DNA from 2 places in the Cronobacter universalis NCTC 9529 genome. Region 1 is predicted to be linked to the other one. Evidence: predicted binding sites of a transcription regulator. Region 1 holds the regulator's gene; the other holds the start of a gene.

Region 1 (7,306 bases):
CGTATTTCGGCAGTTCCGCGCGGATATCCGGGTTTTGCAGGATATCGACATACGCAAAACGCTCGCCGCAGGCGGACAGCGCCTGTACCGCCTGTGCGGAGAAGCCGCAGCTCGGCAGTTTCGGGGAGCCTTTCATGTACAGCAGAATCGGGTTTTCAGCGATCTGGCGTTGAATTTTTTCAAGCGTAGTGCTCATTGTCTTACTTCCTCAAGCGTCATTACGGCGTTAGCTTTACATTGTAGCGGCTCCGGAGCGTCCCGAAAATGCATAATCTTGCGCTTAAGCCCGGCGCCGTGCCGTGGTGAAAGAGAAGCAAATAATAACACTTTTCTGTAAGCTGCCGATATTCTCCTCTGAGAAGGCGCGCTAAAATGCGCTCCGACGCAGCGGCAGCAGGTTAAAAAGAGTGCGCCGGTTAACGAAACTACGCTCTGAACACGATTTGCTGCTTAACTTCGGACATTTTTTTAGATTAGAATCAGCAAGCTCTTAAAATTCATCCGTTGGCATGATTGCCGGCTTTATGCAGGGGAATGCTCAGTGGCGCGCAAAACAAAAATTGCTCTTACGCTCTGTGCTTTATTAATGACTTCATCACTGGCATTTGCGCCATTCGCGCAGGCGTCGGAGCAGACGCGCGCCTCGAAGGTACAAAAGGCGCACGCCAGTACGGTGAAAAAGAAAACCAGCACAAAAACCGCCAAAAAAAGCAACAACGCAACGAAGACCAAAACGGCGAAAACCGCCAGCGAGAAGCGAAACACCACCGCAAAACGCACCAGTAAGACCACCTCTTCCGTCAGTAAAACCGCTTCCCGCCGCGCTTCCGCCACCTCCGTTAAACAGGCCAGCAGCCGCCTGAGCGCGCAGACCTGTAGCAAAACGCGTAAAAATCGCAAAACCAAATGCGTCAGCGGGCCGCTGACTATCGCGGATGCCCACAAAGCGCGCGTGAAGAAAGCCCAGACGACCGCCATGAACAAGCTGATGAACCAGATCGGCAAGCCGTATCACTGGGGCGGCGCTTCGCCTCGCACCGGTTTCGACTGCAGCGGCCTCGTCTGGTATGCGTATAAAGATCTGGTGAAATTCCGCATTCCGCGCACCGCCAACGAAATGTATCACCTGCGCGACGCCGCGCCGGTTAACCGTGGCGAGCTGGAAAGCGGCGATCTGGTGTTCTTCCGCACCCAGGGCCGCGGCACTGCCGATCACGTCGGCGTCTATGTCGGCAACGGCAAGTTTATTCAGTCGCCGCGTAGCGGTCAGGAAATCCAGATAACGTCGCTGAGCGAAGATTACTGGCAGCGTCATTATGTCGGCGCGCGCCGGGTGATGACGCCGCGCACCATTCGCTAATCGGTTTATTCACATCAAAAAAAACGGAGAAGGTTACCCTTCTCCGTTTTCTTTTTTACGCCAGCAGACGTTATTCAGCGCTGCACGCCGTTTGCGCCTCGCGACGGCTGGAAAGCAGCACCAGCAGCAGGCCAAGTGCGGCAATCAGCGCGCCCATCACCGGCACCACGCTATAGCCGAAGCCGGCGTGAATGACCGCGCCGCCTGCCGCCGCGCCAAGCGCGTTGCCAAGGTTAAACGCCCCGATATTGACCGATGACGACAGGCCCGGCGCTTCGCTGGCGACGCGCATCACGCGCATCTGCAGCGGCGGCACCACGGCGAACGTCGCCGCCCCCCAAACCACCATACTCACTGCCGCGCCGATCTCCGTTTTCGCAAGCCACGGGATCGCCGCCATAATGACGATAAGCAGCATCAGGAAGCCTTTCAGTGTGCCGCTCACCGAGCGGTCCGCCAGGCGGCCGCCCAGATAGTTGCCGATGGAAAAACCGACGCCAATCAGCACCAGCATGGCGGTGACGAACGCCGCGCTGGCGTCAGTAATATGATGCAGAACAGGCGCGATATAGGTATAGAGCGTAAACATCGCGCCCGCGCCGAGCACCGTGGTCAGCAACGCGCTGACTACCTGCGGACGCATCAGCACCGCCAGTTCGCTTTTCACATCCGGACGCTCGCCGCTGCCGCCTTTCGGCAGGGAGAACCAGAGGCTCGCCATCGCCACCAGCCCAAGACCGGCGGTCGCCAGAAACGACATTCGCCAGCCGATGGTTTCGCCAAGCCAGGTCGCCGCCGGCACGCCGCCGATATTGGCGATGGTCAGGCCCATAAACATCGTCGCGACGGCGCTCGCCTGTTTATGCTTCGGCACCACGCTTGCCGCAACGACTGAGCCGAGCCCGAAGAACGCCCCGTGGTTAAGGCTGGTGAGAATACGCGAGGCCATCAGCGTCATGTAATCCGGCGCCAGCGCCGAGAGCACATTGCCGAGCGTAAAAATCGCCATCAGGAAAATCAGCGCGCTGCGTCGCGCGCGGTGCGACAGCAAAAGCGTCATCAGCGGCGCCCCCACCATCACGCCAACCGCGTAGGCGCTGATCAGCATACCGGCGGCCGGAATCGAGACGTTGACGCCGTTGGCTATTACCGGCAACAGCCCCATCGGGGAAAACTCGGTCGTGCCAATGCCAAAAGCACCAATAGCCAGTGCCAGTAACGGGAAGTTGACTTTCATTCATTGCTCCAGAAATTTTACAACAGCGCCGGAGATGCCCGACGTTACAGCAGGATGCAGAGAGGATGGCAGTTTCAGTCAGAAAAGATAAGTGACAAAAACAGCAAAATATTATTGCACGGGTGTTAAAAAACACGCGCAAATTGTTATTAGCGAATCATAAGGGAAAAGCGTGAAAAAGAAAGGAAACGGCGGGCGAAAGGCGCTTAAGCGCAGGAATGGTATAAGAAAGCGGGAGAACGGGGACGCGCTCCCGCCTGGCGCTTAATGCAGGATGGCGGTAAAAGCGCCCGCCACAATCAGGCCCAGTACAACAAGCGTAGTGACCAGCGAAAATTTCAGATCGGTACTCATGGTATTCTCCTTAAAGACCCCATAAAAATCAGGTAGTGCGCATTTTTGCATAAACGGGCCGAAAAATCCTGCGACATTTAACCAGATATGCGTTTTCCCTCTTCCCCTTTCGGGAAAGATAAGCCAAAATTCGTCGCTACTTTATTCGGTACCGGCCATCGACCCCTCCTCACGATAAATGTCGCGTTTCCCGGCATGCCGCACGTCCCCTCGTGGCACACAGGGGTGTGTACAGGCAAACGATTAACCCGTGATTTTGCAGGGCTCAGCCAGGGGTCTGGAGTGATTATTAATGGCAACAATTAAAGACGTCGCGAAGCGAGCCAACGTTTCCACAACAACAGTCTCACATGTAATTAACAAAACCCGTTTTGTGGCGGAAGAGACGCGCAACGCGGTATGGGCGGCTATCAAAGAATTACACTATTCGCCAAGCGCCGTGGCGCGCAGCCTGAAGGTGAACCATACCAAGTCTATCGGGCTGCTGGCGACCAGTAGCGAAGCGCCCTATTTCGCCGAAATCATCGAAGCGGTTGAGAACAGCTGCTTTGCGAAAGGCTATACGTTGATCCTCGGCAACGCGCATAACAATCTGGAAAAGCAGCGCGCGTACCTGTCGATGATGGCGCAAAAGCGCGTCGACGGCCTGCTGGTGATGTGTTCGGAATACCCGGAGCCGCTACTCGCCACGCTCGAAGAGTACCGTCATATCCCGATGGTGGTGATGGACTGGGGCGAAGCGAAAGCGGATTTCACCGACTCGGTTATCGATAACGCGTTTCAGGGCGGTTATCTCGCCGGGCGTTACCTTATCGAGCGCGGCCATCGCGATATCGGCGTTATTCCGGGGCAGCTTGAGCGCAACACCGGCGTCGGGCGTTTTTCCGGCTTTATGAAAGCGCTGGAAGAAGCGGCCATCAAAGTGCCGGAAAACTGGATCGTGCAGGGCGATTTCGAGCCGGAATCCGGTTATCGCGCCATGCAGCAGATCCTCTCGCAGCCGCAGCGCCCCACCGCCATCTTCTGCGGCGGCGATATTATGGCGATGGGCGCTATCTGCGCCGCGGATGAGATGGGTCTGCGCGTGCCGCAGGATATTTCGATTATCGGCTACGACAACGTGCGTAACGCCCGCTTCTTCAGCCCGGCGCTGACGACGATCCATCAGCCGAAGGAGACGCTGGGCCAGACCGCGTTCAATATGCTGCTCGACCGCATCGTCAACAAGCGCGAAGAGTCGCAGACCATCGAGGTGCATCCGCGCCTGATCGAACGCCGCTCGGTGGCGGACGGCCCGTTCCGCGACTATCGCCGTTAATCCCCTCCGGGAGCCGTATTACTGCGGCTCCCGCAGCCACTCCTTGTTCAGCGTTTCACTGTCCCCCAGATAATCGAGCAGCCAGCGCAGCGCGGGCGAGGCATCGCTTTGTCGCCACGTCAGGCAGCAGGCGGCGTCCGGGAACGGGTTTTCCAGCGTCAGCGCATGCCACTCCCCGCTATCGAGCCACGGCTTCGCGAAGTGCGTCGGCACCATGCCGATACAGAGCCCTTCGCTCAGCGCATCGGCGGCGCAGTGCCAGTCCGGCACCACCACGCGCCGCTGGTTATCCAGCAGCCAGGTGATGCGTTTGGGCAGCGATCGCGAGGTGTCTTCCAGCACCAGCGACGGGTAATCGCGCAGCCTGTCGTCGCTGAGCGCGCCGTCGCGCTGCGCCAGCGGGTGATGATGCGCCACCACGCAGCGCCAGCTCAGCATGCCCATATCGCGAAACGCGAAGCGCCCGCCGACCGGGATCGCCTGTGTCGCGCCGATGGCGAGTTCCACGCGCCCGTCCGCCAGCGCGTCCCAGACGCCGTTAAACACCTCCTGCGACACCTGCAATTCGACATCGGAAAAGTGCCGGTAGAAATCGAGCACCAGACGGCGGGTGCGTTCCGGACGCACGATGTTGTCCACCGCGATGGAGAGCTGTCCTCGCCAGCCGTTGGCGATCTGCTGGCACTGCTGACGGGTGATCATCATTTTTTTGATGACAGAACGCCCCTCGCGCAAAAACCAGGCGCCCGCGGGCGTCAGGACCACATCGCGATGGCGGCGCTCGAAGAGCGACACCGCAAGCCACTCCTCCAGCTGGCGCACCGTATAGCTGACGGCAGAAGGCACGCGGTGCAGTTCCGCCGCCGCCGCGGTGAAGCTGCCGGTGCGCGCCACGGCGTCGACGACTTCCAGAGAATATTCAGACCACATTTTCTGCCTGCAAAATTTTTGAATGGAAACGGCAAATATTAGCGTTTCACAAGCGGGTTTGCACTCCGTACACTCCGGGCTCTTTCGCGTATTAAGAAGTGAGTCAATGTGATGCGACCTGATAAAGGATTTCTTTGCTGGCTGGCCGGGCTGAGCGTGCTCGGCTTTCTGGCGACGGATATGTACCTGCCCGCGTTCGCCGTCATCGAGGCGGATTTACACACGGCGCCCTCGGCTATCAGCGCCTCGCTGAGCCTGTTCCTGGCGGGATTCGCGCTGGCGCAGCTGGCCTGGGGACCGCTCTCTGACCGTTTTGGCCGCCGTCCGGTACTGCTGGCGGGGCTGGGGATTTTCGCGCTTGCCTGCCTTGGCACCGTCTGGGTAGAGACCGCAGGCGCGCTGCTGGCGCTGCGTTTTCTTCAGGCCGTGGGCGTCTGCTCCGCCGCAGTGAGCTGGCAGGCGCTGGTGACCGACCGCTACCCGGCGCAGCAGGCGCGCCGTATCTTCGCGACCATCATGCCGCTGGTGGGCCTCTCTCCGGCGCTGGCGCCGCTGCTCGGCAGCTGGATCCTGAATCACTTTTCGTGGCAGGCGATTTTTGTAGTGTTGTTTGCCATCACGGTACTGCTGATGATCCCGGCGCTGCGCCTGCCTTCCGGCGCGCCGCAAGGCAATAAAGGCGGCGAACCGCTGAGCTTTATGATGCTGCTGCGCTCGCGCGTCTACAGCGGCAATGTGTTGATTTATGCCGCCTGCTCCGCCAGCTTTTTCGCCTGGCTCACCGGCTCGCCGTTTATCCTGCATGAGATGGGCTACAGCCCGGCGGTGACAGGACTGAGCTATGTGCCGCAAACCATCGCGTTCCTCATTGGCGGTTACGGCTGCCGTAGCGCGCTGCAAAAATGGCAGGGCGAAACCCTGCTGCCGTGGCTGCTGGCAGGCTTCGCGCTGAGCGTTATCGCCACCTGGCTTGTGGGATTAAGCGAGACGGTTACGCTCACCACGCTGCTTATCCCCTTCTGTCTGATGGCGATGGTGAACGGCGCAATTTATCCGATCGTGGTCGCCGCCGCGCTGCTGCCGTTCCCGCAGGCCACCGGACGCGCCGCCGCGCTGCAAAACACGCTCCAGCTGGGGCTCTGTTTTGTGGCAAGCCTGGCGGTGTCATGGCTGGTCGCCACCCCGCTGCTGTCGACCACCAGCGTCATGCTGGCGACCGTACTGCTGGCCGGTCTTGGCTTCCTGCTGCGCGGGCGTCGTCGGGTCACAGCGTCATCAGCCGCGTGATAATATGAAATTTTTGTGATTAGCTTGCTAACGGTCAATGGTTGAATCATCGTAAAGCGAGGCCTATACTGGTTCGCGGCTCTACGATAATTAGCATAAATATTATGTAGTAACGGGAGCCGCTGGCTCCCGTTTTTATTTTGAATGACATTTCTGGCAAGGGTCATCTCCCTTCCTCTGTTCTACGTCGGATATCAGGCTCGCGGACCTTTCCGTGATATTTCTCACATACCGAAAATTGCGACTACGCTGTTTGAAGGTTCTGATCACATCAGTGATGGAGAAGCTATGAGTTCATCGTGTATAGAAGAAGTCAGCATACCGGACAACCACTGGTATCGCATCGCAACTGAACTGCTCAGCCGGGCCGGGATCGCCGTTAACGGCAGCGCCCCTTCCGACATTCAGGTGAAAAATCCTGACTTTTTTAAACGTGTGTTACAGGAAGGCTCTCTCGGTCTTGGCGAAAGCTATATGGACGGCTGGTGGGAGTGCGAGCGTCTCGATCTCTTCTTCACCAAAGTGCTGCGCGCAGGGCTTGAAGACCAGCTGCCGCACCATCTGAAAGACACGCTGCGCATTCTCGGCGCCCGTCTGTTTAATCTGCAGTCGAAAAAGCGCGCCTGGATTGTCGGCAAAGAGCATTACGATCTCGGCAACGATCTCTTCAGCCGGATGCTCGACCCGTATATGCAGTACTCCTGCGGCTACTGGAAAGAGGCCGATAACCTTGAGGACGCCCAGCAGGCGAAGTTAAAACTTATCTGCGAAAAGCTTCAGCTTAAGCCCGGCATGACGCTGCTGGATATCGGCTGCGGCT
Region 2 (7,306 bases), 1.3 Mb from region 1:
AACAGGCGACGGTCTCTTCGAGCACGCCTTCGCACAGCCCGCGCCAGCCTGCGTGCGCCGCCGCCACTTCCGTGCCGGACGCCTCGCAAAGCAGCACCGGCAGGCAGTCGGCGGTCATCACCGCGCAGACCGTTCCCCGCTCACGGGTATAAGAGGCATCCGCGCGCTTAGACGCATAGGGCCCGCCATCGAGATGAAGGACATCTTTGCCGTGAACCTGCTCAAGCCAGACGGGCGCGGAAGGAAACGTCGCCGCCTGATAAAAGCGCCGACGGTTCTCTTCGACATGTTCCGGATTATCCCCGCAGTGCGCGCCCAGATTTAACGCGTCATAAGGCGGCAGGCTGACGCCGCCGTGGCGGGTTGAGCTACAGGCCGCGACGCCCGAAGGCAGCGGCCACTGCGGAGTAATCAGTTTCATAACCAGTCCACGTCGTCTTTATGGGCTTCAAAATCAGCGCGCAGCGCGTCGATAAGATCGACCATATCCTGCGGAATAGGCGCATGCCACTCCATCAGAATGCCGCTAACAGGATGGTAGAGGCGCAGCATCGTCGCATGCAGCGCCTGGCGATCGAACTTACGCAGCGCCTGAATGAATGCTTCACTCGCGCCTTTCGGCGGGCGCGGACGGCCGCCATACAGTTGATCGCCCACCAGCGGATGGGTGATGTGCGCCATGTGTACGCGGATCTGGTGCGTACGGCCGGTTTCCAGACGCAAACGCAGGCGGGTGTGAATCCGAAAATGCTCCATGATGCGGTAGTGCGTCACCGCCGGTTTACCCATCGGATGCACCGACATATGGGTGCGTTTGGTCGGATGGCGGCTGATAGGCTCGCTGACCGTACCGCCCGCCGTCATATGACCGATCGCCACCGCCTCATACTCGCGGGTAATTTCGCGCAGCTGCAGCGCTTCGACCAGGCGCGTCTGCGCCGGGACAGTTTTCGCCACAACCATCAGGCCGGTCGTGTCTTTATCCAGACGATGCACAATGCCCGCACGCGGAACATCGACGATAGGCGGGTAATAGTGCAGCAGCGCGTTCAGTACGGTGCCGTCCGGGTTGCCGGCGCCCGGATGAACCACCAGATCGCGCGGCTTGTTGATAACCAGAATATCGTCATCTTCATAGACGATATCGAGCGGGATATCCTGCGGCTCGAAGCGCGCTTCTTCTTCGATTTCAGCATTGATGGCGACACGTTCCCCACCCAACACTTTCTCTTTCGGCGTATCGCACATCTGGCCGTTTACCAGCACGCGCTGGTCGAGGATCCATTCTTTTATGCGTGAACGTGAATAATCCGGGAACAATTCGGCCAAAGCCTGATCTAAGCGTTGACCGAGCTGTGACTCGGACACCGTTGCGGTGAGTTGTACTCGTTGTGCCATATACAGCTTCTTCGTTAACGTTGGGTTTTACGGCTTTGCCGTTTAATATAGTGTGCTATTGTAGCTGGTCTTAATCGGGAGCTGGAACAGTGAAACTCCCGCATAACATCTGAGGAAAGTCAAAACGTCATGACGCGCATGAAATATCTGGTGGCAGCCGCCACGTTGAGCCTGGCTTTGGCGGGCTGCTCCGGTTCTAAGGAAGAGGTGCCCGATAATCCGCCTTCAGAGATCTACGCGACTGCGCAGCAAAAGCTGCAGGACGGTAACTGGAAAGCGGCAATAACGCAACTGGAAGCGTTAGATAACCGTTATCCGTTTGGCCCTTATTCTCAGCAGGTACAGCTGGATCTGATCTACGCCTATTATAAAAATGCCGATCTGCCGCTGGCCCAGGCCGCTATTGACCGCTTTATTCGCCTTAACCCGACTCACCCGAACATCGACTACGTGATCTACATGCGCGGCCTGACCAATATGGCGCTGGATGACAGCGCGCTCCAGGGCTTCTTCGGCGTCGATCGCAGCGACCGCGATCCGCAGCATGCGCGCGACGCGTTCCGCGACTTCTCGAAACTGGTTCGCGGCTATCCGCAGAGCCAGTATGCCACCGACGCCACTAAGCGTCTGGTCTATCTGAAAGATCGTCTGTCGAAATATGAGCTTTCCGTTGCGCAATACTACACCAAACGCGGCGCGTGGGTGGCGGTAGTGAACCGTGTTGACGGTATGCTGCGTGATTATCCGGATACCCAGGCGACCCACGAAGGGCTGGGCCTGATGGAAAACGCCTATCGCGAGCTGCAGCTCAATGCGCAGGCGGATAAAGTGGCGAAAATTATCGCCGCGAACAACACCGGCTCCTGAGCTTCGCTTTAGCGTAAAAAGCCAGCCCACCGGGCTGGCTTTTTTATGGGCGTTACTCTCCCGTCCAGCCCGAACCGTCAATGAAGATCACGCGGTCATCAAGCCACTCGCGCACAATGTTATCGGCGGCCTTACGAGCGTTTTCGGCCGTCCAGCCACGATCGTTCTGAAGCCATTCCGCGGTCGCCTTACGCGCGGGCTCAATCGCCGCCAGCGCTTTTTCACGCTGCGCTTTCGGCCAGGCGGCTTCATCCTTCCACTCGCGGATCTCGTTTTCAGAATCACGCGGCTTTTTACCCTGCTCCGCAGGCTTGAGGTAATCCTCAGGTTTAACGGTCACATGCAGTTCAAAGATCCGCCAGTCCGCATAGCTTGAAAACTGAATGGTCCCGGCGCCGTCGCTGGCTTTACTCAGCGCATCGCTGAACGCATCGTTGAGCGCCTTCCAGGCGGGCGTACTGAAAATCGCGGCCTGCGGCGCGCAAATCGGCGCGGAACCGTCGCGCGATGAGCCATACAGCGCCCCGAACGCCTCATAGGCGGCCTGGCCCTGCGCCGGGAAAATAAAGCAATGTACGTACGGACGATCGTCATCGTTTTCGTAGTCGAGCCTTTCGATATGCATACGCAACAGCGTCAGCACCGCCCGGTCTTTACTCTCCTTCGGGTCGCTGTCGATATCTTTCATTATCGACCAGGCGAAATCATCATCTTTAAGCCCGTCCAGCGCCATCTGGTGACGCTTATTGGCCTCCTGCGCCGTCACGCCGCTGGCGGGCACGAAACGGTTGAGATAGACCAGCCATGCGGAGGCCAGCGGTGTCTGATACTGGCGTAGCTTATCGGCCGCCGTGGCGGGGGCTGTCGGGATAAGGCTCACCGCGGCATCAAAGTCGTGGGTGGCGCGGTGCGCGATACGCTCAAGCTGTTCAGCGCGGGGTTTCATGGAGGCCGTCAGGCACGCGTTAAGCTCGCTCGCGTTACCCGCGCAGGCGTTGCGCGTTTTAAGCCACGCGCGCTGCTCCGTGCGTAACGCCGCGGCATCCTGCGCAGTCATGCTTCCCGTTGCGCGCAGATAACTGTCATTAATTTTGCTGTCCAGCTCACCGAGCGGCTGTTGCTGGCAGATGGCGTATTCCACGGGCGTGCCCGCTTTATCGCAGTCAAATGATGCGGCGACGGCAGGCATGGCGCTACAGGCAAACGTCACACAGAACGTAAGACGGCGAAGCGCCGCCAGCCGGGAAGTGGCTTTCATAACAATCCTTTTGAGGTAAGACCTGCACATTCAGGCAGGCGGTAATAACGCATTATTGCCGAAGCCGCCGTTTTCGAGGAGCTCTTAAAAAAGGTACAGCCGTGAAGTGACGGAAAAATGTTCGCAAGTGCAGGATTGATGAAGCTTTAAACAGGAAGGACGATGAGGTTAACTCATCAACTATGACCGCTTTTCACGAGGCCGACAAGGGAAATCCGCCCTCTTCCTGTCCTGACTCACAAAAACACTTTATTGACAAAAAGTGACAAAATTAAGTGATCTGAATCACGCAAATTGACGCAGGGGCGGTTATGCTGAAGTTACCAAGACGGGAAAGACAAGAGGTAACATTTATGACAATGAACATTACCAGCAAACAGATGGAAATCACCCCCGCTATCCGCCAGCACGTCGCCGACCGTCTCGCCAAACTTGAAAAATGGCAAACTCATCTGATTAATCCGCATATCATTTTATCTAAAGAACCCCAGGGGTTCGTCGCTGACGCCACCATCAACACGCCTAACGGTCATCTGGTCGCCAGCGCCAAACATGAAGATATGTACACGGCCATAAACGAACTCATTAACAAGCTGGAAAGGCAACTGAACAAGGTGCAGCATAAAGGCGAAGCCCGCCGCACCACCGGCTCTGTTAAAGACGCTAACCTCGCCGAAATCGAGGAAGAAGAAGAGTAAAACCATCAGCGTCATCTTTTATCACGCGCCTTCGGGCGCGTTTTTTATTGACAGAACAAAAAGGGTGCGGGTACTTTACCGGTATGCTTATTAAGGAATCTCTCATGAAGCAACACGCGTTTTTCTTCGCTTTCTTTTTTACCTTCCCCTGAACGGGAGGCGTGTCGTCGTACAGAAAGCAAGCGAAGACGAACTAACAGGCCTCCCACTCCGGGGGGCCTTTTTTATGGCTATACACAAGGTGGCGTTATGACTGCGGAAAACCCGTTGCTGGCCCTGCGCGATAAGATCAGCGCGCTGGATGAACAATTACTCGCCCTGCTGGCGCAACGCCGGGCGCTGGCGGTTGAAGTGGGAAAAGCGAAACTCGCCACTCACCGGCCGGTCAGGGATATCGATCGCGAGCGGGATTTACTGGAACGGCTTATTAGCCTTGGCAAAACCCACCATCTCGACGCGCACTACATCACTCGGCTTTTTCAGTTGATCATCGAAGACTCCGTTCTTACCCAGCAGGCGCTTCTCCAGCAGCATCTTAACCAGACCAATCCGCACTCCGCCCGTATCGCGTTTCTCGGCCCGAAAGGCTCTTATTCGCATCTGGCCGCCCGCCAGTACGCCGCCCGCCATTTCGATCAGTTCATTGAAAGCGGCTGCGCGAAATTCCACGACATTTTCAACCAGGTCGAGACCGGCCAGGCCGATTACGCCGTGGTGCCGATCGAGAATACCAGCTCCGGCGCGATTAACGATGTCTACGATCTGCTGCAACACACCAGCCTGTCGATTGTCGGCGAACTGACGCTGCCTATCGATCACTGCGTGCTGGTCTCCACCTCCACCACGCTTGAGAAAATCGAAACCGTCTACAGCCATCCGCAGCCGTTTCAGCAGTGCAGCCAGTTCCTCAAGCGCTACCCGAACTGGAAAATCGAATATTGCGAAAGCACCGCCGCCGCGATGGAGAAAGTCGCGCACGCCAGCTCTCCTTATGTCGCCGCGCTCGGCAGCGAAGCAGGCGGCGCGCTGTACGGTTTGCAGGTACTGGAGCGCAACCTCGCCAACCAGACGCAGAACATCACCCGCTTTGTGGTGCTGGCCCGTAAGGCTATCAACGTGTCCGATCAGGTGCCGGCGAAAACCACGCTGTTAATCGCCACCGGCCAGCAGGCTGGCGCGCTGGTCGAAGCGTTACTGGTTCTGCGTAATCACAATCTGATCATGACGAAGCTCGAATCGCGCCCGATTAACGGCAACCCGTGGGAAGAGATGTTCTATCTGGATATCCAGGCGAACCTCCACGACGCCGCGATGCAGCAGGCGCTGAAAGAGCTGGCGGAGATCACCCGGTCGATGAAAGTGCTGGGCTGTTACCCGAGCGAAAATGTGGTGCCGGTCGACCCGGCGTAACCAGAAGCGGCCGGGAACCCGGCCGCTTTTTTCATCCTTTGAAGCGCGGCTTCGGCAGACCCGCGACGCTGACCTCAAGCGTAAAGAGCGCGCCGGAGAGCGGGAATTTTTCCAGCTCCTCCAGATCCATGTTTTCCCGCGTAGTGGTGATATAAAGCGTTTTCATCGCCGGGCCGCCAAAACAGACCATCGTCGGGCAGCGCACCGGCAGGCGGTGTTCTTCAAGCTGCTCGCCGTCTGGCGAAAACCGCGCGATGCGGTGGCCGTCATACATCGCCGTCCAGTAGCAGCCTTCCACATCCAGCGCCGCGCCATCAGGAATGCCTTCGCCGTCGCCAAAGGTTTTGAAAATTTCGCGTTTGCCCGGCTCGCCGAGCTCATCAAGCGGCGTGCGGTAAATGACGCCTTTCGGCGTATCCGAAGTGTACATCCAGCGTTTATCCGGACTGAAGGCAAGCCCATTGGCGCCGTGAATATCGCTCTGGATAACATGCGCGCTCAGGTCATTGTCCACCCGCACCAGCAGCGCGCCTTTGTAATCGCCTGGCGCCCAGAAGGTGCCCGCGTAAAAGCGCCCGTCATGGTCGGTGCCGCCGTCGTTAAAGCGCGCCAGCGCCGGGTTATTGGGGTTATCGCAAATCTTCTGCCCCAGAATGCCGCGCTCGTCGGCAAGCCAGATGCCGCTGCGCAGCGCGACGATAAAACCGCCCTTCTCACGCAGCGCGAAACAGCCCACCTCTTCCGGGAACTGCCAGACCCGGTGTTCGCCGCTTTGCGGCTGATAGCGATGGATCTCCTGCTCCAGGATATCGGCCCAGTAGAGCGCCTGCTCCTGCGCGTCCCAGGTCGGGCATTCCGGCAGATGGCCGGTGTAATCAAACAACAGCTGCGGTTGCGCCATTTCGTTCATCCTTTTTCGCCATAAAAAAAGCCAGCGGAACTGGCCTGCTGGCTTTTGAGTATAAGCGGATTTTGCGTTACTGGCGGCTGTCATTCGCCTGGCGCAGCAGCGCGCGGCTCTCCTGCTGGAAGCGCTTCGCATAATCACCGAACCAGTGTTCAACTTTCCGGAAACTGTCGATAAACGCGCGCTTATCGCCCTGTTCCAGCAGGCCAATCGCCTCGCCAAAACGCTGATAGTAACGCTTAATCAGCGCCAGATTGCCCGGCGACGACATAATAATGTCGGCGTACAGCTGCGGATCCTGCGCAAACAGGCGGCCCACCATCGCCAGTTCCAGCCGGTAAATCGGCGAGGAGAGCGCCAGCAACTGCTCCAGTTGTACGTTTTCTTCCGCCAGATGCAGGCCGTAGGCAAACGTCGCGAAATGGCGCAGCGCCTGTATAAACGCCATGTTTTGATCGTGTTCGACCGCGCTGATGCGGTGCAGCCGCGCGCCCCACACCTGAATTTGCTCAAGGAACCACTGGTACGCCTCCGGCATGCGGCCGTCGCAGTAAACCACCACCTGTTTGGCGAGGCTGCCGCTGTCCGGCCCGAACATTGGGTGCAGGCCCAGCACAGGGCCGGTATGCGCTTCCAGCATCGCCTGGAGCGGCACGTTTTTCACCGAGGTTAAATCGACCAGTACGCAATCGTCAGGCAGCGCGGGCAGCTTGCGGATAATCGCCTCAGTGAGATGCACCGGCACGCTGACAATCACCATTCCGGCGT

What was found. Region 1 encodes PurR, which represses purine synthesis genes. Its sites were predicted from a motif close to CANGCAAACGTTTGCNTG; they were not measured.
Region 2: the regulator PurR is predicted to act here: its motif matches at 3,584-3,601, upstream of raiA (ribosome-associated translation inhibitor RaiA).

What each region holds. Positions count from the first base shown of each region.
Region 1 is NZ_CP012257.1:1,948,570-1,955,875, reverse strand. Features, by position in the region: gene AFK65_RS08925 (Grx4 family monothiol glutaredoxin) at 1-196, opposite strand, end outside; gene AFK65_RS08920 (C40 family peptidase) at 542-1,360, shown strand; gene AFK65_RS08915 (MFS transporter) at 1,431-2,597, opposite strand; gene cydH (cytochrome bd-I oxidase subunit CydH) at 2,862-2,951, opposite strand; gene purR (HTH-type transcriptional repressor PurR) at 3,244-4,269, shown strand; gene punR (DNA-binding transcriptional activator PunR) at 4,288-5,199, opposite strand; gene punC (purine nucleoside transporter PunC) at 5,311-6,486, shown strand; gene cfa (cyclopropane fatty acyl phospholipid synthase) at 6,775-7,306, shown strand, end outside.
Region 2 is NZ_CP012257.1:3,244,253-3,251,558, forward strand. Features, by position in the region: gene yfiH (purine nucleoside phosphorylase YfiH) at 1-421, opposite strand, end outside; gene rluD (23S rRNA pseudouridine(1911/1915/1917) synthase RluD) at 418-1,398, opposite strand; gene bamD (outer membrane protein assembly factor BamD) at 1,528-2,265, shown strand; gene AFK65_RS14965 (lysozyme inhibitor LprI family protein) at 2,318-3,523, opposite strand; gene raiA (ribosome-associated translation inhibitor RaiA) at 3,877-4,221, shown strand; Phe leader region at 4,325-4,449, shown strand; gene pheL (pheA operon leader peptide PheL) at 4,326-4,373, shown strand; gene pheA (bifunctional chorismate mutase/prephenate dehydratase) at 4,471-5,631, shown strand; gene AFK65_RS14980 (SMP-30/gluconolactonase/LRE family protein) at 5,663-6,532, opposite strand; gene tyrA (bifunctional chorismate mutase/prephenate dehydrogenase) at 6,609-7,306, opposite strand, start outside.